3 regions of the Streptomyces sp. NPDC127114 genome follow, and region 2 is predicted to be linked to each of the others. Evidence: riboswitches for the same ligand, from Rfam matches in the RefSeq annotation. Region 2 holds a riboswitch; each other region holds the start of a gene.

Region 1 (10,237 bases), on a different contig from region 2:
CGGCCGGGAGCGGCGGTGATGTAGGTGACGTGGAGCCCGGGGATCCGCTCGGTGAGACGGTCCACGTCGGCCCGCCCGTACAGGTACTCCTTGGCGCGGGCGACCATGAACAGCCGTCCCTCCAGGCGTGGTTCGTCCTCCGCCGCCTCTTCGAGCAGCGCCCGCACCGGCGCCCATCCGGTGCCGCCCGCTATGTAGGTGCGGGGTTTGCCGGGCGGGGTCCGGGCGGTCAGCGCGCCGCCCGGCGCGGACAGACGCAGGGTCTCGCCGACCCGCAGCTGCTCGGTGAGGGCGGTGCTCATCAGCCCGCCCCGGATCCGGCTGACGTGCAGGTCGAGCGTGCCGTCGGGGCGGGGCGCGTTGGCGAGCGAGTAGGTGCGCCAGACCCGCGGCACGTGGAGCGTGCTGACGCTCACGTACTGCCCGGCGGCGTACGGGTAGGGGCGGCGGGGCCGCAGGGTGAGCAGCGTGAGGTCGGCCCCGTACCGCTCGTGGCCCACGACGTCGGCGTCCCACCAGGCGGGTTCGCCGTCCGCGACGGACTCGTCGGCCCCGGCCTTCATCAGGTCGGCGACGAACCCGTAGGCCTCGGTCCACGCCTTCTCCGCGTCGACGGTCCAGGCGGCGCCGGCGGTGTGCGCGAAGGCGGCGAGGAGGCTGGCGCCGACCGCGCTGTAGAGCGCGGGAGTGGCCAGGAACTTGCGGTGGTCGCGGCCCAGCTGCCCGAGGTATCCCGCCAGACCCGGGTCCTCCAGGTGCGTCACGACATGGGTCAGCGCGGCGAACAGCCGGTCCCGCTGCGGCGCCAGGTCCTGCGGGAACAGCTCGCGGACGCCCGGGTTGTGCCAGAAGAGGTGCGAGTAGAAGAAGGTGACGGCGTGCTCCGCCCGTCTCTCGACGACCGCGAACGTACTTCTGAGCAAATGGGCATCCACGCGGTGAATCTAAGCCACGCACCGTCACCGCGCGGGCAGTCTTCGCACTTCACCTGCGGACGCGGTATGCCGGCGGTACCTCACATGTGTCACCTTCACCGATCGGCGTGCTCCTCGCCGGCCGTCGTCGACGCGGTGAAGAAGTCGGCGAGGGCCGGGGCCAGGACCTGCGGGGCTATCGCGTGCTCCTCGCCGGGGAAGACCCGCAGGGTGTAGTTGCCGGCCGAGGCGGCGAGCTCCCGCGCGCCGGTCAGCATGTGGGGCGCTCCCGCGTCGCCGCTGCCGACGAGGACGGGGACGGTCACCGAGGCCCAGCGCTCGACCGGCAGCGGCCGGCCGGACATGGTGTCGCCCATGATCCGCCCGTCGTAGGGGAGGGTGCGGGCGACGGCCTCCATGGCCGCCCAGAACGGGGCCTGTCGCATGCCCGCGACGACCTCGTCGGGGAGTCCGACCGCCGCCGTCATGAAGTGGGCGACGGCGTCCCCGTACGCCTCCTTCGCCACCAGCTCCGTCAGGTGCTCGACGTAGTCGGCGGGCAGCGGCGGGCGGCTGTCGTCGGTGACGAACGGCGGCTCGTAGAGGGCGAGTCGGGAGACGGCGCTGCCCCGGGCGGTGGCCTCCAGGGCGAGGACGGCGCCGGAGGACATGCCGAAGACCATGGCCGAGCCGCCGGCCGGTCCCTGGATCAGCGCGTCCAGGTCCTCCACCTCGCGCCCCACCTCGTACGGCCCGCTGTCGCCGCTGTCGCCGCGGCCCCGGCGGTCGTAGGTGATGACGGTGAAGCGTTCGGCGAGCAGCTCCGCGAGCTCGGCGGAGTCGCCGCGGGTCATGAAGGCGCCGCCGACGAGGACGACGGCGGGCCCGGTGCCCCGGCGCTCGTAGGCGATGGAGGTGCCGTCGGCGGAGGTGACGGTCGCGAAAGGCGTGCTGATGGACATAGAGGATCCCTTCCCCCGGAGATCTTGGGAACTGGACAGTACAGTACCCACACGAGTACTGGTCAGTCCAGTACTCTTTCGGGTGCGGGGACGACGACGAAAGAAAACAGAGGGGAGCCGGGGATGGACGCCCGATCGGCGCGCAAGCACCAGTCGATCCTGGAAGCCGCGACCGAGGTGTTCCTGTCCAAGGGATACGCGGGGACGAGCATGGACGACATCGCCCGGCTGGCGGCGGTGTCGAAGCAGACGGTCTACAAGCACTTCGCCGACAAGGAGAAGCTGTTCGCCGAGATCGTCCTGGCCACCACCGACGGCATCGACGGCATGATCGACGCCGTGGCGGACATCCCCGTCGACGCGGCGGGCCTGGAGGACGGCCTGCTCCGGCTGGCCCGGCGGTTCACGGTCACCCTCACCCAGACCCACGTGCTCCAGCTGCGGCGGCTGATCATCGCCAACGCCGACCAGTTCCCCGAGCTCGGCGCCACCTGGTACGAGCGGGGCTTCGAGCGGGTCCTCGCCAACCTCGCGGACACCTTCCGGCGGCTCGCCGACGCGGGGCTGCTCAGGATCGGCGACCCGCTCCTCGCCGCCCACCACTTCGCCGGTCTGCTGCTGTGGATCCCGGTGAACAAGGCGATGTTCCACGGCAGCGCCCAGCACGACGACACCGAGCTGGAGCGCTACGCCACCGAGGGCGTCCGCGTCTTCCTCGCCGCCTACCGCTGAGCGGGTCCGCCCGGTCGCCTTGTACGGTCGGAAGGTGAGCAGCACCCCCGGCACCCCCTCCGTACCGCCCGCCCCCGAGCTCTTCACCTGGGAGTTCGCCACCGACCCGTACCCGGCCTACGCCTGGCTGCGCGAGCACGCGCCCGTGCACAAGGCCACCCTGCCCAGCGGGGTCGAGGCGTGGCTGGTGACGCGGTACGGGGACGCCCGGCAGGCGCTGGCCGACCAGCGGCTCTCGAAGAACCCGGCGCATCACGACGAGCCCGCGCACGCCAAGGGCAAGACGGGCATTCCCGGCGAGCGCAAGGCCGAGCTGATGACGCATCTGCTCAACATCGACCCGCCGGACCACACCCGGCTGCGGCGGCTGGTCTCGAAGGCCTTCACGCCGCGCCGGGTGGCGGAGTTCGCGCCGCGCGTGCAGGAGCTGACGGACCACCTCATCGACGGCTTCGCCGCGCGGGGGAGCGCGGACCTCATCCACGAGTTCGCCTTCCCGCTGCCCATCTACGCGATCTGCGACCTGCTCGGCGTGCCGCGCGAGGACCAGGACGACTTCCGGGACTGGGCCGGGATGATGATCCGGCACGGCGGCGGGCCGCGCGGCGGCGTGGCGCGCTCGGTGAAGAAGATGCGGGGCTATCTCGCCGAGCTCATCCACAAGAAGCGGGAAGAGCCCGGCGACGACCTGATCTCCGGGCTGATCCGCGCCTCCGACCACGGCGAGCACCTCACCGAGAACGAGGCCGCCGCCATGGCGTTCATCCTCCTCTTCGCCGGGTTCGAGACCACCGTCAACCTCATCGGCAACGGGGTGTACGCGCTGCTGCGCAACCCCGGGGAGCGGGCCCGGCTCCAGGACTCGCTGGCGGCCGGGGAGACCGGGCTCCTGGAGACCGGCGTCGAGGAGCTGCTGCGGTACGACGGGCCGGTGGAGCTCGCGACCTGGCGCTTCGCGACCGAGGCGCTGACCGTCGGCGGGCAGGAGATCCCGGCCGGCGATCCGGTGCTCGTGGTGCTCGCCGCGGCGGACCGGGATCCGGCGCGGTTCGACGGGCCGGACACCCTGGACCTCGCGCGGCGGGACAACCAGCACCTCGGGTACGGGCACGGCATCCACTACTGCCTGGGAGCGCCGTTGGCGCGCCTGGAGGGGCAGACCGCGCTCGCGACGCTCCTGACCCGCCTGCCCGATCTGCGACTTGGCGCCGATCCGGCGGAACTGCGCTGGCGCGGCGGGCTCATCATGCGCGGACTTCGCACGCTTCCGGTCGAATTCTCCCCCGCCCGCTGACTGACATCTCGTCAATACTGTGATGTTTACGTGATCTGCGCTGCATCAGCTTGTGACTCACGTTCGAATGCCGCTACTTTCACCCGCAGTCTCAGCTGTCACGCGAAAGGGCATTCCGCATGCGCTCCGGAAACGGACGACACCGCAGACCCCGCCAGGCCCCCGCCATCGTCGTCGCCGCGGGTGTGACCGGCTCGGCCCTGGCGTTGCCGCTGCTCGCCACGGGTTCCGCATCCGCCGCCGACGCCGCCACGTGGGACCGCGTCGCCGAGTGCGAGTCGGGCGGGGCCTGGAGCGCCAACTTCGGCAACGGGCTCTACGGCGGGCTCCAGTTCACCCAGGAGAGCTGGGAGCGCCACGGCGGCCTCGCCTACGCGCCGAGCGCGGACCTCGCGAGCCGCGCCCAGCAGATCGCCGTCGCGGACAAGGCGCTCGCGGCCGGCGACAACCAGTGGGCCACCTGCGCCCCGATCGCCGGACTGACCAACGACGGCAAGGCGCCCGGCGTCGACCCGGGTCCCGGCACGCCCGTCGAGGAGTCCACGGGCCCCCGCCCCGAGTCGAACCGCACCGACGGCCTGCCCGCCGGCTCCGCCGGGACCACTCCGGAGCCCTCGGCCTCGACCACCGCTCCGGCGACGCCCGCCACCCCGACGAGCCCGGCGTCCGGCACTCCCTCGACCGGCACCACGCCCGCGACTCCCGCGACGCCCGGTACGCCCGTAACGCCGGGAACGTCCGACCCGTCGGTTACGCCGGGTACCTCGGGAACGCCGGACGCGACCACCGCTCCCGGCACCGGCAAGCACCGGGGTGACGCCGCGACAGAAGAACCGGGCATGACGGACACCACGCCTGAATCCGGACGTCACGCGGCCCCGGATCCGACCGCGGCCGACAAGGCCGGTGAGAGCGCCGAGGGTTCGGTAGATGCCGACAAGACGGACAAGGCGGACGAATACACCGTCAAGCCGGGTGACAGCCTGTCGGGCATTGCGCAGGAGAACGGCCTCGACGGCGGCTGGGCCGCCCTCTACGACGCCAACAAGCAGACGGTCGGATCCGACCCCGACCTCATCATTCCTGGTCAGAGCCTTGAGTTGGAGCTCGACGAGCTCGTGGGCAAGGGGTAGTTCGCGGCTTAATGTCCGTTCTGCGTAAGTGAGACATGGGTCTCTCTTCTCGAACTGGCGTGTCGCGACCGCAAAGTTTGCCGGCGTCGCCCCTCACCTGCGTAAACACCTCCTGACGGGGTGCAAGTAGGGGCGATTTTCCCGGGTTGATGCCCTTTGAACTTCTCCCGGGTGTGTGTCTACGGTCGTGACCGCTCGCCACCGCGGGCCCCGCCGACCGGTACGCCGAATCCTGCCGCCGGACGGAGGGAACAGTCGTCGCGCAAGCGCCGAAGGCAGGAGCGGGGGACCCAAGGTAAGTGCCGGCCCCGGCCGTTGAGACAGACGGCCGACGACCGGCTTGGGGTGAAGCCGCGTGCTAGGACACGCGGCCGGGCAACTCACTCGCCCGAACCCGACAGCTCACCTCGCAGGCGTCGGTGAGGAGAACTTCCATGCTGCTTTCCGGCAAGGGCAAACACCGCCGTTCCTCCAAGGCCACCCGCGCCATCGCGCTCGCCGGTGCCGCCGGCGTCGCCGTCGCGGCCCCGCTGATGGCCGCCGGCACCGCCTCGGCCGCCACGGCCTCCGAGTGGGACGCCGTCGCCCAGTGCGAGTCCGGCGGCAACTGGTCCATCAACACCGGCAACGGCTACTACGGCGGCCTGCAGTTCTCGGCCTCCACCTGGGCCGCGTACGGCGGCACCGCCTACGCCTCCACCGCCGACCAGGCCTCCAAGTCGCAGCAGATCGCCATCGCCGAGAAGGTCCTCGCGGGCCAGGGCAAGGGTGCCTGGCCGAGCTGTGGCGTGGGCCTCTCCGGCGCCACGTACACCGGCGGTTCCGCCGAGAGCACCACCACCGCTCCGCAGCGCTCCACCGAGCAGCCGACGACCCGCAGCGAGCAGCGCCAGGCCCCGAAGCAGTCCGCCCCCAAGCAGACCGCTCCGAGGAAGGCCGACGCCAAGAAGACCGTCACCACGCCGACCGGCAAGAAGGTCAAGAAGGGTGACGGCGAGTACAAGGTCGTCGCCGGCGACACCCTCAGCAAGATCGCCCAGGCGCACGGCGTCAAGGGCGGCTGGGCCAGGCTCTTCGAGCTGAACAAGGACGTCGTCGAGGACGCCGACCTGATCTACCCGGGCCAGCAGCTCCACCTCAAGTGAGCCTGCCGACCCTCCCGCGGTGAGTGACCACCCCGGTCCGGAGTGCCCTTCCCCCGTGCGCTCCGGGCCGGGGTTTCCTCTGCCCCGCACCCTACTCGTGAGTAGGTAAGAGGTCTTTCGCCCACAGATGCATGCCCTTGGGTCCTTTTTCGTCCCAGGGGGCGGGCGCCCGGCTGGCCGGAGCCCCCGAGCCGGTTAGGCTCGTGTCGCAAGGCGTACGAGTCCTTGCCGCATGCGTCACAACCAGCGTCACATCCCAGAAGGAGATGCTCGTGCCGTCCATCGACGTCGTCGTAGCCCGGGAAATCCTGGACTCCCGAGGCAACCCCACGGTCGAGGTCGAGGTCGGCCTCGACGACGGCAGCACCGGCCGTGCTGCCGTCCCGTCCGGTGCCTCCACCGGTGCGTTCGAGGCCCTCGAGCTCCGCGACGGTGACCCCAACCGTTACCAGGGCAAGGGCGTGGAGAAGGCCGTTCTCGCCGTCATCGAGCAGATCGGCCCGGAGCTCGTCGGCTACGACGCCACCGAGCAGCGCCTGATCGACCAGGCGATGTTCGACCTGGACGCCACCCCGGACAAGTCCTCGCTCGGCGCCAACGCCATCCTCGGCGTCTCCCTCGCCGTCGCGCACGCCGCCTCCGAGGCCTCCGACCTGCCGCTGTTCCGCTACCTCGGCGGCCCGAACGCGCACCTGCTGCCCGTTCCGATGATGAACATCCTGAACGGCGGCTCGCACGCCGACTCCAACGTGGACATCCAGGAGTTCATGATCGCGCCGATCGGCGCGGAGTCCTTCTCCGAGGCCCTGCGCTGGGGCACCGAGGTCTACCACACCCTCAAGTCCGTCCTGAAGACCAAGGGCCTGTCCACCGGCCTCGGCGACGAGGGCGGCTTCGCCCCGAACCTGGGCTCCAACCGCGAGGCCCTCGACCTCATCCTCGAGGCCATCAAGCAGGCCGGCTACGTGCCCGGCAAGGACATCGCGCTCGCGCTCGACGTCGCCGCCTCCGAGTTCTACAAGGACGGCTCGTACGAGTTCGAGGGCAAGTCCCGCTCGGCCGCCGAGATGACCGAGTACTACGAGGAGCTCGTCTCCGCGTACCCGCTGGTCTCCATCGAGGACCCGCTGTTCGAGGACGACTGGGCCGGCTGGAAGACCATCACCGAGAAGCTCGGCTCCAAGGTCCAGCTCGTCGGCGACGACCTCTTCGTCACCAACCCGGAGCGCCTCGCCCGCGGCATCGAGGAGGGCTCCGCCAACGCCCTCCTGGTCAAGGTCAACCAGATCGGCTCGCTGACCGAGACCCTGGACGCCGTCGAGCTCGCCCAGCGCAACGGCTTCAAGTGCATGATGTCCCACCGCTCCGGCGAGACCGAGGACGTCACCATCGCCGACCTGGCCGTCGCCACCAACTGCGGCCAGATCAAGACCGGCGCCCCGGCCCGCTCCGAGCGCGTCGCCAAGTACAACCAGCTGCTGCGCATCGAGGAGATCCTCGACGACGCCGCGGTGTACGCGGGTCGCTCCGCCTTCCCGCGCTTCAAGGGCTGACCTGCCCTGACGACGTAGCTACGGGCTTTGCATCCGAAGAATCAAACAGGTAGCAAAGGCGTAGCGAAGCGAAGCGTCCCCGCACTCGGTCCCGTACCGTGTGCGGGGACGCACGTGTGATCAGGGGAGGCACTGGACATGGCCGTGAAGGACCGGGACCGGTTCTCGACCGCGACCCGGATCAGGCTGCTCGGCGAGCAGACCGCCGCCCGTGTCTACCGCTCCCAGACCCGCCGCCAGGCCCGCCGTTCCCGGCTCACCGGCCGCGCGGCCTTCCTCGCGCTCGTCGTCTGCTCGCTCGTGGTGGCCCTCGCCTACCCCATGCGGCAGTACGTCTCCCAGCAGGGCGAGATCGCCGAGCAGGAGCGCAAGGCCGCCGAGGCGGCGAAGCGGGTCGAGGAGCTGCGGGACGAGAAGGCCCGCCTCCAGGACCCCGCCTACGTCCGCCGGCTCGCCCGCGAGCACCTGCACTACGTGATGCCCGGCGAGACCGGCTTCACCGTGAACGACCCCGAGGCCGAGCAGCGGCCCCGCACCGAGCAGGGCGCGTCGGACCGGCCGTGGTACGACAACCTGTGGGACGGCGTGGACCGCGCCGACCGTCCTTGACCCCTCCACTTCCTCAGCAAGGCAGACATGGAAACGCCCCCTCCGCAGACCGAACGCACCGAGCCCACCGCCGCGGACGTCGCCGCGTTCGAGGCGCAGCTCGGCCGGCCGCCGCGTGGCCTGCGCGCCATCGCGCACCGCTGCCCGTGCGGCAACCCGGACGTCGTCGAGACCGCGCCCCGGCTCCCCGACGGCACGCCGTTCCCGACCACGTACTACCTGACCTGCCCGCGCGCCGCCTCCGCGATCGGCACGCTGGAGGCCAACGGGGTCATGAAGGAGATGCAGGCCCGGCTCGCCACCGACCCGGAGCTCGCCGCGGCCTACCGGGCCGCGCACGAGGACTACATCGCGCGCCGCGACGCCATCGAGGTCCTGGAGGGCTTCCCGAGCGCCGGCGGCATGCCCGACCGGGTCAAGTGCCTGCACGTGCTCGTCGGCCACTCGCTGGCCGCGGGCCCGGGCGTGAACCCGTTCGGCGACGAGGCGCTGGCGATGCTGCCGGAGTGGTGGGCGAAGGGCCCCTGCGTGACGCCGTGCGCGGACGAGGACGAGGAGCAGAAGTGACCCGGGTCGCCGGAATCGACTGCGGTACGAACTCCATCCGCCTCCTCGTCGCCGACGTGCACCCGGAGACCGGCGAACTCGTCGAGCTCGACCGGCGGATGACGATCGTGCGGCTCGGCCAGGGTGTGGACAGGACCGGCCGGCTCGCGCCGGAGGCCCTGGAGCGGACCTTCGCCGCCTGCCGCGCGTACGCGGAGGTCATCGAGGAGCTGGGGGCGCACCGGCTGCGCTTCGTCGCCACCTCCGCCTCCCGCGACGCCGAGAACCGCGACGACTTCGTCAACGGGGTCGTCGGGATCCTGGGCGTCGAGCCCGAGGTCATCACCGGCGACCAGGAGGCCGAGTTCTCCTTCACCGGCGCCACCGGCGAGCTGCACGGCGACGACCGCCGTCTGGTCGTGGACATCGGCGGCGGCTCGACCGAGTTCGTGGTCGGCAACAAGCACGTCGAGGCCGCCCGCTCCGTCGACATCGGCTGCGTACGGCTCACCGAGCGGCACGTCCGGCACGACCCGCCGACCGCCGAGGAGATCGCCGCGATCCGCGCCGACGTCCGGGCGGCGATGGACCTGGCCGCCGAGACCGTGCCGATCGCCGAGGCCGAGACCCTGGTGGGTCTGGCCGGCTCGGTCACCACGGTCGCCGCGATCGCGCTGGGTCTGGACGAGTACGACTCCACGAGGATCCACCACGCGCGGATCTCCCGTGCGAAGGTCGACGAGGTGGTGTCCCGGCTGCTCGCGTCCACGCACGACGAGCGCGCCGCGATCCCGGTGATCCACCCCGGCCGGGTCGACGTGATCATCGCCGGAGCCCTGGTCCTGGCCGAGATCATGGAGCGCACCGGCGCTGCCGAGGTCGTGGTCAGCGAGCACGACATCCTCGATGGGATCGCCCTATCCGTCGCATAGCGGGCGCCTATGAGCCCCTGTGAACGGCGGCGGACGGGGGCGCGTCGAAAAGGTTCGTGAAGTTCTTCACAAGAGAAAGGGCCCTGATGGCGCCCGCGGAGGGTCGTTGGTCCCTCCGAGGGGCTCCTCAGGGCCCTTTCGCAGGTGTGGAGGCCCATTCGCTCGATGTTTCCATCGTGTGAACGCGCCCTGCGGTTCAGCGTTAAGGAAGGCTCTCCAGGCCAGTTCACAAGGGGTGAACAACGCTCTCCCCCGCCCGGTGGTTCCTTTGCTGGACCATGACCTGGGTCACGTGGGCCGCGGAGTGTAGCAGAGGTCCCTCGCATCCTTGTGAAGGGGCGCACGAGCGACCCCCCTTGGAGGGGTGGATACTCGGATGCATGAGCACCACGGAGCGTCCCAGGATCCTCGTAGTAG
Region 2 (10,237 bases):
GCCGCACGTCCCCGAACGCGCGGGAATCCCCGGCCATACCCCCCGACAAGCCGTGGATCACCACTTCATGATGATGATCATCGTCCTTAGATTGATCACCATGACGACGACAGCGAACCCGGTCAACCCCGTTCTCCGCACGCCCCCGGCCTCCCCGGCCGCAGCCGCGGCCTACTTCTCCGCCAGCCTCGCCTTCCACGCCGACGTCTCCGACGTGGCCTCCGCCCTCGCCGACGCCCGCGCCACCGGCGGCGACCCGGGCTTCGTCGTGATCGACTCCCGGTCGACCGCCTCCTGGGACCAGGGGCACGTGCCCGGCGCCGTCCACCTGCCGACCGCCCTCATCCCCGAGCAGGCCGAGCAGCTCCTCGACAAGAGCGTCCCGGTCGTCACGTACTGCTGGGGCCCCGGCTGCAACGGCGCCACGCGCGCCGCGCTGGCCCTCGCCGAGCTGGGCTTCCAGGTGAAGGAGATGCTCGGCGGCTTCGAGTACTGGGCGCGGGAGGGCTTCGCGTACGAGACCTGGGAGGGGCCCGCCAAGAAGGACGCGGACCCGCTGACGGCGCCGGTCGACGACGAGGACTGCGGCTGCTGAGTGACGGCCGGCCGTAAATGGATTTCCTGACCTGGGCATCCATGCCGTAAGGTGGTGTTCACCGACGCGGGGTGGAGCAGCTCGGTAGCTCGCTGGGCTCATAACCCAGAGGTCGCAGGTTCAAATCCTGTCCCCGCTACTCAGTAGCACGAAGGCCCGGATCGTTTCGACGGTCCGGGCCTTCGTCGTACTCCCTCGCGTCTGCCGCCCGCCTCGCGCTTCTCGCCCTTTTGGCGGGCTTGACCTTTACGTAACGTCAAGATCTAGCGTTCTCGGCATGGAGTGGTCGATCCAGGAGATCGCCAGGAAGGCCGGCACCACCAGCCGCACGCTGCGCCACTACGGCGAGCTCGGGCTGCTGGAGCCGAGCCGGATCGGCGCGAACGGTTACCGGTATTACGACCAGGCGGCGCTCGTGCGGCTGCAGCGGATCCTGCTGCTGCGCGAGCTGGGGCTCTCCCTCGCCGCCATCGCCGAGGTCCTCGAAGGCCAGCGGGACCCCTCGGCCGCCCTGCGCACGCATCTGGCCCTCCTGGAGCAGGAGCGCGAGCGCATCGGGCGGCAGATCGAGGCCGTGCGGACCACTCTCCACAAGACCGAGAGAGGAGAACAGCTCATGGCCGAGGAAGTCTTCGACGGCTTCGACCACACGCGGTACGAGGCCGAGGTGACCGAGCGCTGGGGCCGCGAGGCGTACGAGAAGGGCGACCGCTGGTGGCGTTCGCTCAGCGACGCCGAGAAGAAGGCCTTCCAGGACCAGCAGGCCGGCATCGCCCGTGACTACGGCGCCGCCGCCGCGCGCGGGCTCGCGCCCGACAGCGACGAGGTGCAGGCGATCACGCGACGCCACTTCGAGTGGCTGTCGATCACAACGCCGCCCGGCAAGGAGTACTTCGTCGGGCTCGGGCGGATGTACGTCGACGACCCGCGCTTCACGAGGAACTACGACAGGCACGGTGACGGCACGGCCGTGCTCGTCCGGGACGCCATGGCGGTCTTCGCCGAGCGGAACCTGTAGGGAAGCAGCCGGCCGGCACCTGCAGGGAAGCAGCCGGCCGGTACGGCGATACGCCGCACATAAAGGGTGGCCGAAAGCGCGCATGTCCCTTTGCGCGGCTCGTGGGTCGCCCGTAATCTCGCGCACACCATGAGTGACCGAGCTGTGACGGTGCGCGAAGCAGGACGGCGGGCGCCCGCCGTCCTGCTGCTGTTCGCGCTCGTCGCCCTGCTCGCCGGCGTCTGCCACGGCGCACATCACGCGCTGCCGCTCGCCACCGGGCCCGCCGGGTCCGCGGGCGTGAGCGCCTCCGCGCCCGCCCTCCCGCACGGCTGCGAGCGGCAGGGCGAGGGCTGGTCCTTCGACGCCCACCTGCCCGCGCAGTCCGCCGGCAGCCAGCTCTCGGCGCCGCACGCCACGGGCGCCGTCCTCCTCGCGTACGACGAGGTGTTCCCCGAGGCCCCGCACGCGCGCTGCGTCCGCGGCAGGGCCGGGCCCGGGCCGGAGCCGGGCAGTCTGCTCACCGCCCTCGGAGTGAACCGGAACTGAGCCGGGTCGCGCACCACCACGACCACGGCTCCTTCCGCACGCCCGCGCACGCGCGGGACTTCACCCAAGGGACGCACACCCCCATGACGCACCCCGCCAACCTCCTCTCCGTCGCCGAACAGACCGTCGGCCACACACCCGTGCTGTGGATGGACGACGGCTACTGGGCCAAGCTCGAGGGCTTCAACTTCGGCGGCATCAAGGACCGCGCCGCGCTCCACATGGTCGAGCAGGCGCGCCGCCGCGGTGAACTGCGGCCCGGCGCGCCGATCGTCGAGTCCACCTCCGGCACCCTCGGTCTCGGTCTCGCGCTCGCCGGGATCCTGCACGGCCACCCCGTCCACGTCGTCACCGACCCGGGTCTCGAACCGATCGTGGAGCGCATGCTGACCGCCCACGGCGCGCAGGTCCACGTCGTGCCGGAGCCCAGCCCGCAGGGCGGCTGGCAGCAGGCCCGGATGGACAGGGTGGCGGAACTCCTGCTGACCCTCCCCGGGGCCTGGTGGCCCAACCAGTACGGGAACCCCGACAACCCGGAGGCGTACGCCGGGCTCGCCGCCGAGCTCTCCGAGCAGCTCGACCGCGTCGACGTGCTGGTCTGCGCGGTCGGCACCGGCGGCCACTCGGCCGGGATCTCCCGCGCCCTGCGCGCGACCTCCAGCCCCGCGCTCGAACTCGTCGGCGTCGACTCGGTCGGCTCCACGGTCTTCGGGCTGCCGGCCGGCCCGCGGCTGATGCGCGGGCTCGGCTCCTCCATCCACCCCGGCAACGTCGACCACGGCGCCTTCGACGAGATCCACTGGGTGGGTCCCGCGGAGGCGGTACGGGCGGCCCGCCGGCTGGCCGCACGGCAGTTCGCGACCGGCGGCTGGAGCGTCGGCGCGGTCGCGCTGGTCGCCGGCTGGCTGGCCCGCACCCGGCCGCGCGGCACCCGGATCGCGGCGGTCTTCCCCGACGGGCCGCACCGGTACTTCGACACCGTCTTCAACGACGAGTTCTGCGCGGCGCACGGCCTGCTCGACGGTCCCGTACGGGAGGAGCCCGCGGCCTACGCCGAGGGCGAGCCGGTCAGCGGCTGGACCCGGCGCGTCGGGGAGCGGGTCCGATGAGCCGTCAGGCGACGGGGCGGGCGGGCAGCGCCTCGGCGGCCCCCGAGGGCGGCATCTGGAAGCGGTCGCGGAGCTTCGAACCGGCCGTGCGGCTGCTGTTCCTCAACCAGCTCACCATCAACCTCGGCTTCTACATGCTGATGCCGTACCTGGCGGCCCATCTGGCGGACGGGCTGGGCATGGCCGCCTGGGCGGTCGGGCTCGTCCTCGGCGTGCGGAACCTGTCGCAGCAGGGCATGTTCCTCGTCGGCGGCGCGCTCGCCGACCGGCTCGGCTTCAAGCCGCTGATCGTCGCGGGCTGCGCGCTGCGGACGGCCGGCTTCGGGGCGCTCGCCTTCGCGCAGTCGCTGCCGATGCTGATCGCGGCCTCGCTCGCGACGGGGCTCGCGGGCGCGCTGTTCAACCCGGCGGTGCGGGCGTATCTGGCGGCGGAGGCGGGGGAGGAACGGCGCGTCGAGGCGTTCGCCCTGTTCAACACGTACTACCAGGCGGGCATTCTGCTCGGGCCGCTGATCGGGGTGGCCCTGACGGGGGTGTCGTTCCGGCTGACGTGCGTGGTGGCCGCGCTGCTGTTCGCCGCGCTGACCCTCGTACAGCTGAGGCATCTGCCCGTACGGCACAAGGGCGGCGCGGCGGGCGCGGCCGGCGGGCCGGGCGGGCAGGCGCGGGGGCAGTTCCGGACGGTGCTCGCCCACCGGGTCTTCTGGCTGTTCTCGCTGGCCATGACCGGTTCGTACGTGCTGTCCTTCCAGGTCTACCTGGCGCTGCCGCTCGCCGCGGGCGGCACGGCGGCGACGACCGCCCTGTTCGCGGTGTCGGCGCTGGTCGCGCTCGCCGGGCAGCTGAGGATCACCGCCTGGTGCAAGGCGCGGCTCAGCCGGGAGCGGTGTCTGGTGCTCGGGCTCGCCCTGATGGGGGCGGCGTTCCTGGTGCCGGCCGCGCTGGGGCGCTCGCTGCCCGCGCTGCTGCTGTGCGCGGCGGTCCTGGCGGTCGCGAACGCGGTGCTCTACCCGTTCGAGATGGACACGGTCGTCGCCCTGTCCGAGGGCCGCTGGGTCGCCACCCACTACGGGCTGTACAACACGGTCTGCGGGGTCGGCATCACCCTGGGGAACCTGGGGACGGGCGCGCTGCTCGACCTGACGGGCTGGTCGGCGGCGCCCTGGCTGGTGCTGTGCGCGGTCGGCCTCGGCTGCGCGGCGGCCATGGCGGCCCTGGCACGGGGCGGGCGGCTCGCCGTACGCCAACCGGCCGAGGAGGAGTCGCCGAGCCGTACGGCCTGACGGCACCCTGAGGTGGGCGCGGTACGGTCCGCCGCCGCGGTCGGACGGACGGACCGGCCGACCGACCGGGCAGGAGAGCACAGGTGCGGCGAGCAGCGGCGGCCGGCGGGGCGGACGGTGAGGGCCCGGGCGGCGTGAACCCGTACCGCGGTGCCCGGCGCTTCCTGCGGGCCCTGCCTCCGCTGCTGATCCTCGGCGGCGTGGCGTACGACCTGGCCACGCCGCCCACCTACACGGCGGCGCCGCTGTACTCGGCGGCGCCGCTGATCGCGGCCCCGTTCTTCTCCATGCTGACGACGCTGCTCACCGGGCTCGCCGCGGTCCTCGCGAGCATCGGACTGCACCTCTACAACGGGACCGCGGACACGATCCCGGCGCTGACCGAGGTGCTGACGGTGGTCACGGTCTCGGCGCTCGCCGTGCTGATCAACCGGGTGGTGCGGCGCAGCGGGAAACGGCTCGCCTCCGCGAGGGTGATCGCCGAGACGGCGCAGAAGGCGGTGCTGCCCACGCCGCCCGAGCGGATCGGCGGGCTGCAGATCGCGGCCCGGTACGAGGCGGCGCAGGCGGACGCGTTCATCGGCGGTGATCTGTTCGCGGTGCAGGACACCCCGCACGGGGTGCGGCTCGTGGTGGGCGACGTGCGGGGCAAGGGCCTCGACGCGGTGGAGGCGGTGGCGGTGATCATCGGCGCCTTCCGGGAAGCGGCCGAGCAGGAGTCGACGCTGGAGGGCGTGGCGGCGCGCCTCGAGCGGGCGCTGGCGCGGGAGGGCGCGCGGCGCGCGGGCCTGGACGCGTTCGAGGGCTTCACGACGGCGGTGCTCGCCGAGATCCCGGGCGGCGACCGGGTGGTGCGGGTGGTCAACCGGGGCCACCCCGAGCCGCTGCTGCTGCACGCGGACGGTGGTGTGGAGCCGCTGCGGCCGAGCGAGGCCGCGCTGCCGCTGGGCATGGGGGATCTGGGCGGGGGACCGGACCGGGCGGACGTGACGCCGTATCCGCAGGGCGCGACGCTGCTGTTCTACACGGACGGCCTGTCGGAGGCGCGGGACTCGGCGGGGGTGTTCTACGACCCCGGCGAGCGGCTGACGGGGCGGATCTTCCCGGGGCCCGACGAGCTGCTCGACGCGCTGGTGGCGGATGTGCGCCGGCACACGGAGGGGGGCACGACGGACGACATGGCGCTGCTGGCGGTGAGCCGCCGGGCGGCGGGGCAGCCGGAGCGGCGGCGGACGATGCCGGTGGTGCCGCCGGGCGGGGGCGGGTCGCAGGGGCTGGAGGCGTCTCGCCGCGACCTCCGGGCAGGCGGTGACCGGCCGTAGTCGGTGGGTGTCCCTCCGATAACAATTGACGTAACGTCAGATCGGGGGTTTGCTGCTGACGTGTTTCTGAGTGGGGGTCAAATGGGGCGATGCCCTCTCAATTCAGCTAATGATCAAGAGGAACGGCTTGGAATCGGGCGGCCGTGTCTATTAACGTTCGATAACGCAGCGCGGTCGTCCCAGCCGTCGCAAGAGACGGCACCGTGCGCGCGCGCCGAATCCCGCAAGGGAACCGGGGAACCACCACTTGGGGTGAATCGGGCCCCACCGCACTCGTCCGACTCGTGTGACCCGTGCGGCACGGCCCGTAGGAGACCTTCCTGCTCCGAACCCGTCAGCTAACCCGGTAGGCGAGAAGGAAGGAAAGGAGAGCGCCTCCGTGGCGTCCAACACCCCGGCTCCGCAAGCCCCCTTCACCTCCTACGAGGCCCCCGGCGCGGCGGGCGCCCTGGACGGGGTCGCGGAGGAGTGGAACCCCACCGAGGACTCCCTGCGGGACCGGACCCGCTCCGGCGGACGCCACCGCGTCGTCAAGCAGCGCTCCAACTTCGCCCGTTCCTCCACCGTGCTCGGTGTCGGCGTCATCGCCGCCGTCGGCGCCGGCGGCCTGGCCACCGCCCAGCAGAAGCCGCCGGTCTCGATAGCGCTCCCGGACCTGGACCTGCCCGACGCCTCCGAACTGCCGGGCGTCGGCGACCTGATCGGCTCGGACGCCGAGGACAAGGGCGCCGCGGACACCGCTGGCAACAACGCCCAGCCGCTCACCGCGCTCACCTACACCACCGCCGCCGAGGGCGACGGCGCGGACGCGCGGACCGAGACCAAGACGTCGACCGACGCCGGCGAGGCACTGCGCGCCCGCATCCTCCAGCAGGCCGAGCAGCAGCAGGCCGCCGCGGACGCCGCCGCCAAGGAAGCGGCGGAGAAGGCCGCGGCCGAGAAGGCGGCGGCGGAGGCCGAGGCCAAGGCCGACGCGGCGGAGAAGGCGGCCGCCGAGGCCAAGCGGAAGGCCGAGGAGGAGGCCGCGGCCAAGGCCGAGGCCGAGCGCCTCGCCCAGCTCGCCGCCAGCTACGCGCTGCCGACCTCCTCGTACACGATCACCTCGACCTACGGCCAGGCCGGCTCGATGTGGTCCTCCGGCTACCACACCGGCCTGGACTTCGCCGCTCCCACCGGCACCCCGGTCAAGGCCGTCCACGGCGGCACCGTGCAGTCCGCCGGCTGGTCCGGCGCGTACGGCTACCGCATCGTCCTGCAGCTGGAGGACGGCACCGAGGTCTGGTACTGCCACCTCTCGTCGATGACCGTCGGCGCCGGCCAGTCCGTCGGCACCGGCGAGACCATCGGCCGCGTCGGCGCCACCGGCAACGTGACCGGCCCCCACCTCCACCTGGAGGTGCACACGCCGTCGGGCGACGGCATCGACCCGGCGGCGTGGCTGAACTCCAAGGGTCTGAGCGTCTGACGCGCGGGGTCGCGTGATCGCCTGATCGTGTGGCGCGTGGACCGTCTGACCGTCTGATCACAGTGATCACAGTGATCACAGTGATCGCAATGATCCTTCCGTGCCGCCGGAATAGGCCCGGTGGTGCGGGAGGTTGACCGACCCATGACCTCTCTTCGCCAGCTGGGCACCTCCGACCTGCACGTCTTCCCGCTCGCCCTCGGCGGCAACGTCTTCGGCTGGAGCGCCGACGAGGCGCAGTCCTTCGCCGTCCTCGACGCCTACGCCGCCGCCGGCGGCAACTTCGTCGACACCGCGGACGTCTACTCGGCCTGGGCCGAGGGCAACGAGGGCGGCGAGTCCGAGACCGTCATCGGCCGCTGGCTCGCCTCCCGCGGCAACCGCTCCGACATCCTCGTCGCCACCAAGGTCGGTGCCCACCCGCAGTTCAAGGGCCTGAGCGCCACCACCATCAAGGCCGCCGCCGAGGAGTCGCTGCGCCGCCTCGGCACCGACCACATCGACCTCTACTACACGCACTTCGACGACGAGTCGGTGCCGGTGGAGGAGATCGTCACCGCGCTCGACCAGCTGGTGAAGGACGGCAAGGTGCGGGCCGTCGCCGCCTCCAACATCTCCCCGGAGCGGCTGCGCGCCTCCCTCGACTTCGCCGAGGCCGAGGGCCTGGCCCGTTACGTCGCCCTGCAGCCGCAGTACAACCTGGTGTCCCGCGAGACCTACGAGGGCCCGCTCCTCGACACCGCCGCGCAGGCCGGGCTCGCGGCCGTGCCGTACTACGGTCTCGCCTCCGGCTTCCTCACCGGCAAGTACCGCCCCGGGGCCACCGTCTCCAGCGTCCGCGCCGCGGGCGCCGGGAAGCACCTGGAGACCGAGCGCGGCCGGAAGGTGCTCGCCGCGCTCGACGCGGTCGCCGCGGCGCACGACGCCGAGCCCGCCACCGTGGCCCTCGCCTGGCTTGCCTCCCGTCCGACGGTCGCCGCCCCGATCGCCTCGGCCCGCACGGTCGAGCAGCTTCCCGCGCTGGTCGCGGTCGCCGACCTGACCCTGACGGAGACGGAGCTCGCCACGCTGACGGAGGCCTCGGAGGCGCCCGCCGCCTGATCCGGGCCGGGCGCGCGTGGCGTTCCGGGCCTCCCGCGTGGGGTGGTCCAGGGCTCGCGCGTGGCGGTCCTGCCGGGTGCGGGGTCTTCGCCAGGACCTGTCCGGCGGATCATGGCCGGGTCCGCGGCCTATCCGGTCCTGATCCGCCGGACCGGCCCTGGGTCGGAAGAGACGGTCTAGCCGCGGTACGGGTTGTAGCCGCCGTAGTCCAGGTACTGCGGCGGCACCCACACCCGGCCGGTCGCCCGGGCCGCGTACGTCAGCGCGGGCGAGGCCACCCGCCGGCGCTGCCACAGGTGGTGCAGCAGCTCCTGCTCGCGGACCGCGAAGTCCGGCGCGGCCTGCCCGCGCCGCGCGCGATGGCGCAGGAACGCCAGGGTGGTCGCGAACGCCTCGTACTCGCCGACGGCCTGCGCGCCCGGCTTGCCGAAGGTCCGGGCCGCGTAGCCGCGGGCCATCGCGCGGGCCCGCATCGAGGAGAGCGCGAGCGGTTCGTCGTGCGCGAGCCAGCCGGCCGTCGCGTAGGCCGGGAGCTCGCCGGATATCGTGCGCAGCTCCTTCTGCCGGCTCCATATCGCGAGCCAGGTGAGCAGCCCGAAGACCGGCACCATGAACATCCCGTAGACGAGGACGAACGCCAGCGGGTGGAAGGTCGCCGAGCCGTTCCACAGCGCGTGCAGGCCCATGGCGAGGAGCAGGCCGGCGAACGGCAGCAGCCAGAGGCGGGTGCGGCGGAACCGGGCGCGGGCCGGGAGCAGCGCGGCGAAGCCGAGGCCGAGGCCGGTGAGCGAGGTGAACAGCGGGTGCGCGAACGGGGACATGATGACCCGGGCGAAGAAGGTGGCGACGGTGACCGAGCCGAGGCCGCCGGCGCCGAACTCCTGGTCCTCGCCGAAGGCGTTGCCCAGATAGAGGATGTTCTCGGTGAAGGCGAAGCCGGTGGCCGTGAACCCCGCGTAGACCAGGCCGTCGACCGGGCCCGTGAAGTCCCTGCGGCGGAAGAGGAAGAGCAGCAGCAGGGCCGCTCCCTTGGCGGTCTCCTCCACGACGGGCGCGACGGCGGTGGCGCCGAGGGACTCGGCGGAGCCGGGGTCGGCGGTGGCGCTGCTGATCCACTCCACGGCGAAGGAGTTGGCGAGGATCGCCACCAGGGTGGAGGCGAAGGCGCCCCAGGCGAGCGCGAACAGCAGGTTCTTCCACGGGGCCGGCTCGACCCGGTCGAGCCAGCGGAACGCCGCCATGAGCAGCGGCACCGGCAGCACGGCGAGGCCGAGGCCCACGAGGAAGCCCTCGGTTCCGGTCTCCTCCCGCACCATCGCCAGGATCGCGAGCGCGCACAGCGCGAGCACGGCGATCAGGGCGACGGCCCGGACCAGCCGGCTGCGCCAGAAGGCCTTGCGCGGCTTGTAACGCCACTTGGAGCGCTCCGGCACGGCACCGAAGTCCGGCTGGTCGCTCTCGAGCGCGGGCACGGGGGCGGGCGCGGGGACGTCCGCCTGGGCGGGGTCCGCCGCCTGCGCGGGGACGACCGCCTGTGCGGGGACGACCGCCTGTGCGGGTGTGGGGCCGGGCTCGGTGGCAGGTCCGGCTCCGGCGATGGGATTCGACGACACGGAACGACCCTAACCAGCGTCACCGACAGCGGCGAGGGAGTTCCGGCAGCCTGTGGAAAACCCGACGGACGGTCAGCGCCTGTGGAAAAGCAGGTCGTGGACCACGTGTCCCTTGTCCAGGCCCTGACCCTCGAAGCGGGTCAGCGGCCGGAACGCGGGCCTGGGCGCGTAACCGCCGTCGGCCTGGCTGTTCTCGAAGTCGG
Region 3 (10,237 bases), on a different contig from region 2:
GGGCTCGGCGACCCCGTCCCTGACGGTGGGCACGCGCAGCTCCACGGCCGTCTCGCCGGCGGGAACGGCGAAGCTCGCGTACGCGTCCTCCTCCTCCGGCCGCGACAGCGGCCTGGCCGGCTCGGGAACGGAGCCGTAGGTGTCCCGCACCCACTCCGGATCGAGGTCCGCCGTGGACAGCTCCGCACCGCCGGTCACCGGCAGGAACGACACTCCGCCCATGATGTCCGCGTCGGCGGCCTCGGACAGCGTCACCCGCCAGGTCAGCGCCCCGCCCTCGGCCACGTCGTCCGCGACGGGCGTCAGCCGCACCTTCGGCATCGGGTCGTCGTTCCGCGCCGTCACACCGCCGTGGTGCGAGCCGACCACGGCGCCGCGCACCGCCTTGACGAACGCGTCGTGGGACACCTCCCAGCCGTAGCGCGTGTTGCCCCGCACAGTCACGGGGATGTCGACGGTCCGCTGACCCGGGCGCACGGTCACGAGGCGCGACTCGACGCCCTCCCCGCCCGGCCGGGGCGTGAACACCCGGACCTGGCCACTGCCCTGGCCCGAGACCCGCACCGGAACCCGATAGGTCCGCACCCCGGAGTCGCCCTCGTCGACCGTCAGCCGCCCGAAGTCGACCCGCGGCAGCGGCGCGGGCCGCACCGCGGGCGTGCCGGGGCGCCAGCCCCACGCGTCCACCAGCCAGGCACGCCCGGAGGCACTGCGCGGAGTGAGTTCGAGGACGGAGACCCGCTTCAGGTCGAGTCCGGCCCGGACCGCGGCGGACAGCGGTACGCGCAGCTCGCGGCCCCAGTACGAGGCGGTCCGGTCACTTCCCGGCAGGCCGTCGGCCCGCACCCGGCCGAGCTTCGCGCGGCGGCCCGAGCCGTCGGCCAGGGCGACGTCGAGCTCGGCGCCCTTGCTGTTCGGCGGGACGATCACGCGCAGCGCCAGGGACTCGGCGCCCGCGAGGGACACCGGCCGCGCCGCCCGCACCGCGGTCGCCGCGCCGGGGTTCGTCCACGTCATCGCGACGGCGTCCCGGCCCGGCTCGGGCGAGGTCTCCCACGACGCGAAGTGCGGGGACTGGCCGCCCTCGTCGGGCGAGAGGCAGGAGCGCGCGGGGTCCGGGTCGACCTGCGCGCAGAGCCGGCCGCCGCCGGACACCGTCACCGACGGGCCGGGGAGGAAGGCGGGTGTGCGGCCGGCACCGACGGCGTGGGTGAGCACCCGGGAGGGACCGGCCGAGGCCGCCCGGCGCCCGGAGCCGTCGAGCAGCGGCCGCACCCGGTCGTCACCGCCGACGAACAGCCGGGCCGCCGCCGCGATGTAGGTGGCGCCCGCGGTCTGCTGCTGCGGGGCGGTGAGCCGGGTCCGCGTGCCGGGGGAGCAGACCGCGTCCGGGGTCTCCTCGTCCGTCCAGAAGTCGTCCACGGCGGGCGCCTTCGCCTGGCCCGGCGTCCACTCGCTGTTGAAGAAGTTGTGGTTGGCGCCGACCATGTACACCGCGCTGTGCAGCGCCGCGCCACCGCCGACACCGCGCGTGCCGTCGAGGTAGATCTGGCCCTGGAGGTCGGACACGTCGCCGTCGCAGCCCGGCAGGATCGTCATGGACGGTACGTCGGGCACCGGGTTCTGGCCGAAGATCGTGGGCCCGATGAGGACGTTGCCGCGGATCTTCCACCGCACGGGGCCGCGGTAGCCGTCCTGGTCGGCGGGCGGGGCGGACAGACTGTCGAGCGCGGCCCGGTTGACGCCCTCGCCGCCCCGCGAATGACCCACGAGCAGCACCCGCGAGAGGTCGGCCGCGGCCGACTTCCTTACGACCGCCGGCGCGTCCTTGCCGTTCGCGGCCCACTCCGCCCACCGCGCCAGGTGCAGCCGGACGAGGGAGGAACGGGCCTGCGCGCCGCCGTCCTCGGCCCGGAAGTCCTGCCCGTTGATGCCGTTGGCCGATATGGACAGCGTCACGTACCCCTGCGAGGCCAGGAGCCGCTGCGCCTTCTCGTAGCCCTGGTGGCTCGGAACCGGCTTCATCCCCGGCGGGCACGGCCAGTCGCCGGTCTCCTCGTCGGTGCCCGGCTTGTAGCAGGTGCCGTGGCGGCCGTGCAGGAACAGCGCCACCGGGCGCCTGCCGGGCGCGGAGGCCGGGTCCGGCGCCACGACCGCGGCGCGCATCTCGACCGGCTCGGGGAACCCGGGCAGGCGCACGGACTTCAGCGCGTACTCGCCCTTGACGGTGCGGTGGCCGCCCGGCACGCCCGGGTCCACCGGGTTCGCGGGCAGCGGCGCCTCCGGCCGCACGGCGGGAGCGTTCGGGCGTACGCGCGCCGAGAGCGCCGGCGCGTCGGCGTCGAGCCGCCGCCCGCCGGCCGTCACCCGGAGCTCCTCCCCGCCGGCGATCCGCTGCTCCGTCCGCCCGCCGAGGCGCGTGTCGCCGAGCGGCAGCCGGAAGGAGCGGCCGTCCGGCTGCGCCACCGGGAACCCGAGCAGCCGCCCGCCGAGCCGGAACTCGACCCGGGCGTCCCCCATGGGCACGGCCTCGTCGGCCGTCCACACCAACTGGCGTTCCGCACCGGCCCCGGTGATCCGCCACCCCTCGGGCAGCCGCGGACTCCCGTCCCGTTCCCCTTGGGACGTCGTCGGCGCTCCCGGCGACGGCGGCGCCGCCTGCGCGACTCCCGGTGATGCGGCGGCGAGTGCCATGAGCGTCACGGCGGTGGTCACGCCGCGTGTGACACGTATCAAAGCGGTCTTCCTCACGATCGGTCTCGTCACGACACGGGCACCACGGCAAGCCGTCGTTCGGCTCCCCCGGACAGCCCCCCCCGGGCGCCCCTCTCGCCCCCGGAGGACGGGAAGGAAGGAACGCGGGTTGCCTGATGGGACGTCACGATCGCGTCAGGGACCAGTCATTGCGGTCGGAGAGAAGAGGCGTGCGCCGCTTCAGCCGTCGCAGGGACGGTGCGCCGGAGGGCCAGGCCGCCGTGCTCGTCAGCGGGCCCGAAACCCGGCGCGACGAGGTCGGGAAGATCCCTGACCACGTCCTGGGGACGTACCGCGAGGCGAAGTGATCCGGCGCCGGTCCTCCCCCGTCACCCCCGTGACAGGACCGGTGCCGGATCCCGCGCCGCACGGCCGCCCGTCCACCGACGGGCGGGCGACCGTGCGGGTCCCCGGTGGCGGTCCAGGCCGTTTCGTCCGGATCGGGGGCGGACCCGGCCGAGATCCGGACGAGACCGCCTAGTACCAGCCGGTGCAGCGGATGTTGCCCGTGGAGTCGTTCCACGCGCAGGCCCGCATGACGTAACCGGCGTCGTCGTACGCGGGGGTGTGCGTGTCACTCCCGTACTGGACCGTGGTCATGCCCAGCGGGCCGGTCCAGCTGCCGCCGCCGTTGCTGGAGCGGTCCACCCACACCTTGTCGCCGGGGTCCGCGCCGGTGATCCGGCCCCACGCACAGCGGCTGGAAGTGCTGTAGCGCAGCTCGATGCGGATGCCGTCGACACTGGCCGTGCGCGGGGTCGTGGCGTTCGCCGTGCTGCACGCCAGGGCCGCCGAGGCCGAACCGGTGGCCGCCTGCGCCGTCGTGGCCACGCCGCCGAGGCCGAGCACGAGCGCGGCCGTGGACAGCACGACGCCGGTCCGCCTGCTGATCTTCATGTGTTCCCCCTGAGTCGTCGGTGTCACGAGTGGTCGATCGGTGCGATCGGTGGTGCCGAGGGTGTTGCGGTCGGTGCACCCGTACGATCTCCCGGCCGACGGACCCGGGGCGTCAACCGCGGAGTTGACCGTCGGGGTAAACCCCTGCGGCAGTGCGCACCGGCGCACACTGCACCTCCGGTATGACGACGTGCCCGCGTGCCGGGCCGTACCATCGCGCGATGCACACCAGGGCCCACTGGGCGACGCGGTTCGGCGAGGTGAATCCGCTCCTGGTCGACGGGGCCCTGGCCCTCGGCCTGGTGACGGCGTCGGCAGCGGTCGGGCACCAGTACCACCCGACGGGCTGGCCGGCGTTCGACCTGTCCGCGTACCTGCTGACGGCGCTCACCGGGCTGCCGCTGGCCCTGCGCAGGGTGGCGCCGGTCGCCGCGCTCGTGGCGAGCTGTCTGGCCTTCGCCGGCTACCTGGCCGCCGGCTACCAGCCGTCGCTCAACTTCTGGGCCCCGGTCATCGCGTTGTACGGCGTCGCCGTCCAGCGCCCGCCCCGCACGACGGCGGCGGGCGCCGCGCTCACCGCGGCCGTCGTCCTCTACAGCGGACTGCGCGCCCCCGAACTGGGCCTCGCCGTCGCCGTGATCCAGGCGGTGGCGGTACCCGCCGTCGTCTGGTTCTTCGGCAACGGCACCCGGCGCCTCGCCCGCAGGAACCGTCAACTCGCCCGACTGACGGCCCAGTTGCGCAGGGAGCAGGAGGAGAGGGAGAAGCGGGCCGTCGCCGGGGAGCAGCGGCGGATCGCCCGTGAGCTCCACGACGTCGTCGCGCACCACATGTCGGTGATCAGCGTGCAGGCCGGCATGGCGGGCTATGTCTTCGCGACCGAACCCGGCACCGCGCGCGCCGCCCTGGACACCATCTCCGAGACCAGCCAGGAGGGCCTGCGGGAGCTGCGGCGGATCCTGACCCTGTTGCGCTCCGCGGCCGGCGAGACGAGGGAGGCCGAGGGGCCGGACGGGGTCTGGTACGCGCCGATGCCCGGCCTCGCCCGCCTCGCCGAGGTGGCCGAGCGGACCAGGGCCGCGGGCGTGCCCGTGGACCTGCGCACGGAGGGCGCGGCCCGCGCCCTGGCGCCCGGGACCGAGCTCTGCGCGTACCGGGTGGTGCAGGAGGCGCTGACCAACGTGATCAAGCACGCCCGGCCGGCGCGCGCCACGGTGCTCGTCGAGTACCGGCCGGACGAGCTCGTCGTCACGGTGACCGACGACGGCCCGGGCCACGGTCCCCCGGGCCACCGTCCGGATCCGGCCAACGTGCCGACACGCTCAGGACACGGCTTGATCGGCATGCGGGAACGCGCGAGGCTCTACGGCGGAACAGTGGACGCCGGCCCTCGGGCCGAAGGGGGATTCCGCGTGTGCCTCACACTTCCCGTGGCCAGGACGACCGACCGGCAGGGACGTCACCAGGTCCACCAGGAGCACCACGGCCGGCCGGACCACCGGCGGAAGGACCGCCGCCCGCCGGCGTGACGGGCGCGCGCACCGCCGGAACCCCGCCGCGTTCGGCCACCGGCGGCATCCGGGTGCTCGTGGTGGACGACCAGGACCTGATCCGGGCCGGGCTCGTCGCCCTGCTGCGGGCGGCGCCCGGCCTCGAGGTCGTCGGCGAGGCCGCCGACGGGGAGTCCGCGGTGCTCCAGGCCGCCCTCGTGCGGCCCGACGTGATCCTCATGGACATCCGCATGCCGGGCATGGACGGCACCACGGCCACCGAACGCATTCTGGCCCGCTCCGACGGTCCCGTCCCGCGGATCCTGGTCCTCACCACCTTCGACCTCGACGAGTACGTGTACGCGGCGCTGTGCGCCGGGGCCTCCGGTTTCCTGCTCAAGGACACCGGGCCCCAGCGGCTGATCGAGGCGGTCACCGCCGTGGCCGGCGGCGACATGCTCTTCGCGCCGAGCGTGATCCGCCGGCTGATTGAGGCGTACGTGCACCGGGCCGAGCCGGTCGCCGGCCCCGTCGCCGACCTGGATGTCCTCACGGCCCGGGAGCGCGAGGTGCTGCGGCTCACCGCCCGGGGCCTGTCGAACACGGAGATCGCCGAGCAGCTCTACATCGGCGAGGCGACGGTGAAGACCCACCTCAACCGCACCATGAGCAAGCTGCACGTCGACAGCCGCGCCCAGGCGGTCGTCGTCGCCTACGAGAGCGGGCTCGTCGTCCCGGGCGGTCCGGCGCGCTGACCGGCGAAAGGCCCGCCGCCGGGTTGAGGTACCGTCGACCCGCCCCAACAGCACGCCCTGACCACTTAGTTCGGTTCGTCGCGCGCCACGGCCGAGCCCAGACACGTCGAGGAGACGCGACCATGACCCGTGCGGACGGACCGCGGCCGGCCCCGGAACCGATACCGCTCGACCTCCCCGTGGACGGGACGACGCTCCGCGCGCTGCGCTTGCCACGGGTCCGCGGACCGCGGTCGCCGCCCACGGCATCTCGGCCTCGGGGATGTCCTTCGCGGCCGTCGCCCGGCACCTGCCGGCGGACTGGTCGCTGTACGCGGTCGACCTGCGCGGCCGCGGCGGGAGCTCGACCGCCTCCGGTCCGTACGGGATCGACCGGCACGCCGCCGACCTCGTGACGGCGGCCCGGACCTGGGGCGACGGCGGGCCCGTGGTCCTGACCGGCCAGTCCATGGGCGCGTACGTGGCGCTGCGGGCCGCCGTCCGGGCTCCCGGCCTCTTCGAGCGCCTGCTGCTGATCGACGGCGGCCTGCCGATCCCGCTGCCCGCCGAGGCGGACCCCGACGCGGTGCTGGAGGCCGGCCTGGGCCCGGCGCTCGCCCGGCTCTCGATGACGTACGACAGCGACCAGGCCTACGTGGACTTCTTCCGCGCCCACCCGGCGCTCGGGCCGCACTGGAACGCGGACATCGAGTCGTACGTCCGCTACGACCTCACCGGCCCCGAGGGCGCCCGCCGCTCCCGGGCCCAGGAGGCGGCGGTGCGGCAGGACGGGCGCGAACTCCTCACCGGCGCCGCGTCGTTCGGCACCGACCTGGCGGGCCTGAAGGTGCCCGCCCTGCTACTGCACGCGCCGCTCGGGCTGCTCGGCGAGGCCCCCGGCATGCTGCCGCCCGCGCTCGTCGACCACTGGACCGCGCAGGCGCCGAACCTGACCGCCGAGCTCGTGCCGGACTGCAACCACTACACGATCCTCCTGGGCGAGCCGGCCTGCACGGTCGCGGAACGGCTGGTGGCGTCGCACGGCCGCGCCTGAGGCGCTCCATTGCGGGGCAAAACGGACGATGTCCGGTTATTCCCCTGCAATGCCGGAATGCGGATCTGATGGCGCAAGCGGGTATTTCGCTCCCCGGTAAAGGGCCCGGTCGGCGCGCGTGATCTGAATCACGCCGGACCGGGCCCTCCCGCTGCTGGCGGAGCGTCAGGTGCCGTATCGCGGAAAAGGGTTGGTACGGCAGCACGGGTCGGGCGGAATGATCCTTTCGTAATTCCCGCTAGATCAATTTTCCGCGAGGAATTCCCGCCTTGTTTTCCGGATTTGTTTTCGCATAGCGTCGCCCCGCAACCGGACGGAAACGCCGAATCCTGCCGCCGTCCGAACGACCGCACTCACCACACATCCGGCAGGAGCGGGGGACCCAGGTTTGCCGCCGGTCCCGGTCTCCGGGGACGGCTCGGGGTGAAGTCGCGCACGCCGCGGCCGGGCATCTCCTGCCCGAACCCGACAGCTCACCTCGCAGGCGGAGGAGAGGAACCCGCCATGCGTGGACACGGCAAGCACCGCCGCCCCAAGAACGTCCCGCTCACCCGCGGCATCGCCGCCGTGAGCCTCACCGGCAGCGCCGCCCTCGCGCTTCCACTGGCCGGAGCCACCAGTGCCGCCGCGGTCGTTCCGCAGGGCACGAACTCCGTCGCAGTGGCAAAGCCGGCGGTTTCGGCGGCCCTCCAGTCGGTCGCGGTGAACGCGCCGAAGGCGGTCTCCGGTGTCGCGCCGGTGAAGTATTCCGTCGTCGCGGGCGACTCGCTCTCGAAGATCGCCGGTAAGTACGGGGTGAAGGGCGGCTGGAAGAAGCTCTACCGCGACAACCGGAAGGTCGTCGGCAAGGACCCCGGTCTCATCCGGCCCGGCCAGAAGCTCTCCGTCGCCGCCACCCGGACCGCGCCCCGCCCGGCGGCCCCGGCCCCCGCCACCCGCGTCTCCGTCACCACGGGCTCCGCCGCCTCCGCCCCGGCCCCGGCCGTCAAGGCCGCCGCCACCGCCGCCACCAAGGCCGCGTCCGCGAGCACCGCCGGCTACACGTACGCCGACAACCTCGAGGGCTGGATCCGCGAGTCCCTCGACATCATGGCCCGCGAGGGCATCCCCGGCACGTTCGACGGCATCTACCGCAACATCATGCGCGAGTCGTCCGGCAACCCCCGCGCGATCAACAACTGGGACTCGAACGCCCTCGCCGGCACCCCGTCCAAGGGCCTGCTCCAGGTGATCGACCCCACCTTCCAGGCCTACCACGTCGCCGGCACCGCCAACGACCCCTACGACCCCGTGGCCAACATCACGGCCGCCTGCAACTACGCCGCCGACCGCTACGGCTCCATCGACAACGTCTTCGGCGCGTACTGACCGACCGGTTCACCGCCACCACACGGCCGGGCAGCCCTCAGGGGCCGCCCGGCCGTGCCGTTCCCCGCCGTTCCCGCACATCGATGAAACCTTCCGGCCGTCTCTTCCGTCCTCCCCTGCGGGAGCCGTTCGGGACGAAGACGCTGGGAGTGGGCACCGCATGGGGCTGAAGGGCAAGTACACCGCACACATAGCCGTGGTGGCTTCGGCGGTCGCGATAGGTCTGGCCTCGTGGGGGGCCGCCGCGCTGACGGACACCGAGGCCGAGGCCCGGGCGGGGGAGCGGCAGGAGCAGCGGGTGCCGGCGGGGGACGCCAAGGGGCCGGCGCAGGTGCCGCCGGTGAAGGTCCCTCAGAGCATCGCGCACGCCGCCGAGGCGGGCGGCACGTCGGTGAACATCACCATCGACGACGGCCCGGACCCGCGGTGGACGCCCCAGGTGCTCGACATCCTCAAGGAGAACGACGTCAAGGCCGTGTTCTGCATGGTCGGTCCGCGGGCGAAGGAGTTCCCCGAGCTGGTCAAGCGGGTCGTGGCCGAGGGACACCGGCTCTGCGACCACACGGTGTCCCACGACACCACCATGGACAAGAAGCCCGTCGACTACCAGAAGCAGCAGATCCTCGACGCGAAGCGGATGATCGAGGAGGCGGCCGGCGGAGCCAAGGTGGAGTACTACCGCGCCCCCGGCGGCGCGTTCACCCCGAACAGCCGGCGCATCGCCGCGGAGGCCGGGATGCGGCCGCTCGGCTGGAACGTGGACACCAAGGACTTCGAGCTGCCGGGCACCGGTGCCATCGTCAGCACGGTGAAGCAGGAGCTCTCCAACGGACCGACGATCCTCTTCCACGACGGCGGCGGCGACCGCGCCCAGACCGTCGCGGCGCTGAAGCAGGTGCTGCCGTGGCTGAAGGAGCAGGGCCACCCGACCAGCTTCCCGGTGCGGACCACGCCCTGAACCGCCGGACCCGGCCTGGGCCGGACCCCGCCTGGGCCGGACCCGGCCGCGATCCGGAAGAGACGGCCTAGCGCGCGGCCGCCAGGCGGAGACCGCCACAGGCGCGCAGGGCGCTGTCGACGAGGGCCGGCAGGACCGGCCGGCCCGGCTCCGGCGTGAGCCGGGCCAGGCGGTGCATGGTCAGGGCGGCTTCCCACGCCGAGGTCTTCGCCGGCGAACCGCCCCACGAGACGGCTTCGAGTCTCGCCCAGAGGTGCGCGCCGAACCCGAGGTGAATCGTTCCTTCCCGGGCCGCCTCCTCGGCGAGGGCCTCACGCACCGCCGTCAGGAACGTCACGGCGTCCCCCGGCCCCAGCGCCTCGACGACGATCCGCAGGTAGGGAGCGATCAGACCGGTCGCCTCCGGCCACTCGGACTCGTCGCCGAAGCGCTCGCGCAGGTGTGCGTACAGCGGGTGTTCCATGCAGTGGGTCATGAAGGCACAGATACGTTTCCTCGCCCCGCCATCACCGTGGCGACACGCCGAACGCGCCGTGCCGACGCCCGTATGGAGGTGTTCCGGGTGCTCGCGGCCCCTCGTCGCGGGACGAAGGGCCGCCGCCGGGAGCGGAGCCGCGTCAGCGGTCGTCGCCGAGTTCCTGGTGCATCTGCGGCTGGTCGTCGCCCTCGCGCCTGAGCGCCTGCTTCTGGACCTCGTTGAACATCTTCGAGGCGGCGCCGATGACCTCCTCGTACGGGTTGACGCCCACGGCCCGCCCGGCCGGGGCGCCGAACAGGTTGCCGACGGTGTTGGTGACCTTGTTGCCGGCGGCCATGAACTTCCCGGCCTCGCTGAGCGCGTCCTTCGGCGGGAGGCCCGCCATGTCCGCGTACCTGTCGCCGAGCGCCACCCGCACCATCCGGACGAACGCGTCACCGGCGCCGGGCGCCGTCAGGAACTCCCGGTAGAACGTCACGGCCTGGGCCGTCATGAACTTCCCGT

The links. A riboswitch is a leader RNA that binds a small molecule or an ion and turns the genes downstream of it on or off. The one in region 2 is predicted to bind cyclic di-AMP.
Region 1: another riboswitch for cyclic di-AMP. It lies ahead of ACFVGS_RS08065 (transglycosylase family protein); the one in region 2 lies ahead of ACFVGS_RS16410 (M23 family metallopeptidase).
Region 3: another riboswitch for cyclic di-AMP. It lies ahead of ACFVGS_RS00470 (transglycosylase SLT domain-containing protein); the one in region 2 lies ahead of ACFVGS_RS16410 (M23 family metallopeptidase).

Annotation. Positions count from the first base shown of each region.
Region 1 is NZ_JBHXTJ010000005.1:255,273-265,509, forward strand. It holds gene ACFVGS_RS08040 (globin domain-containing protein) at 1-935, opposite strand, end outside; gene ACFVGS_RS08045 (alpha/beta fold hydrolase) at 1,031-1,876, opposite strand; gene ACFVGS_RS08050 (TetR/AcrR family transcriptional regulator) at 2,000-2,608, shown strand; gene ACFVGS_RS08055 (cytochrome P450) at 2,643-3,902, shown strand; gene ACFVGS_RS08060 (transglycosylase family protein) at 4,022-5,035, shown strand; cyclic di-AMP (ydaO/yuaA leader) riboswitch at 5,293-5,466, shown strand; gene ACFVGS_RS08065 (transglycosylase family protein) at 5,470-6,180, shown strand; gene eno (phosphopyruvate hydratase) at 6,447-7,733, shown strand; gene ACFVGS_RS08075 (septum formation initiator family protein) at 7,872-8,342, shown strand; gene ACFVGS_RS08080 (DUF501 domain-containing protein) at 8,370-8,909, shown strand; gene ACFVGS_RS08085 (exopolyphosphatase) at 8,906-9,820, shown strand; gene ACFVGS_RS08090 (NAD(P)/FAD-dependent oxidoreductase) at 10,201-10,237, shown strand, end outside.
Region 2 is NZ_JBHXTJ010000013.1:149,236-159,472, forward strand. It holds gene ACFVGS_RS16375 (rhodanese-like domain-containing protein) at 101-595, shown strand; tRNA gene ACFVGS_RS16380 (tRNA-Met) at 661-734, shown strand; gene ACFVGS_RS16385 (MerR family transcriptional regulator) at 873-1,613, shown strand; gene ACFVGS_RS16390 (hypothetical protein) at 1,743-2,141, shown strand; gene ACFVGS_RS16395 (PLP-dependent cysteine synthase family protein) at 2,225-3,250, shown strand; gene ACFVGS_RS16400 (MFS transporter) at 3,247-4,533, shown strand; gene ACFVGS_RS16405 (PP2C family protein-serine/threonine phosphatase) at 4,617-5,855, shown strand; cyclic di-AMP (ydaO/yuaA leader) riboswitch at 6,058-6,223, shown strand; gene ACFVGS_RS16410 (M23 family metallopeptidase) at 6,235-7,320, shown strand; gene ACFVGS_RS16415 (aldo/keto reductase) at 7,465-8,421, shown strand; gene ACFVGS_RS16420 (PrsW family intramembrane metalloprotease) at 8,598-9,893, opposite strand; gene trmB (tRNA (guanosine(46)-N7)-methyltransferase TrmB) at 10,107-10,237, opposite strand, start outside.
Region 3 is NZ_JBHXTJ010000001.1:112,269-122,505, reverse strand. It holds gene ACFVGS_RS00500 (hypothetical protein) at 1-2,736, opposite strand, end outside; gene ACFVGS_RS00495 (hypothetical protein) at 2,925-3,062, shown strand; gene ACFVGS_RS00490 (DUF2690 domain-containing protein) at 3,232-3,651, opposite strand; gene ACFVGS_RS00485 (sensor histidine kinase) at 3,873-5,180, shown strand; gene ACFVGS_RS00480 (response regulator) at 5,177-5,896, shown strand; gene ACFVGS_RS00475 (alpha/beta hydrolase) at 6,159-6,929, shown strand; cyclic di-AMP (ydaO/yuaA leader) riboswitch at 7,240-7,429, shown strand; gene ACFVGS_RS00470 (transglycosylase SLT domain-containing protein) at 7,434-8,297, shown strand; gene ACFVGS_RS00465 (polysaccharide deacetylase family protein) at 8,458-9,255, shown strand; gene ACFVGS_RS00460 (hypothetical protein) at 9,323-9,718, opposite strand; gene ACFVGS_RS00455 (oxygenase MpaB family protein) at 9,873-10,237, opposite strand, start outside.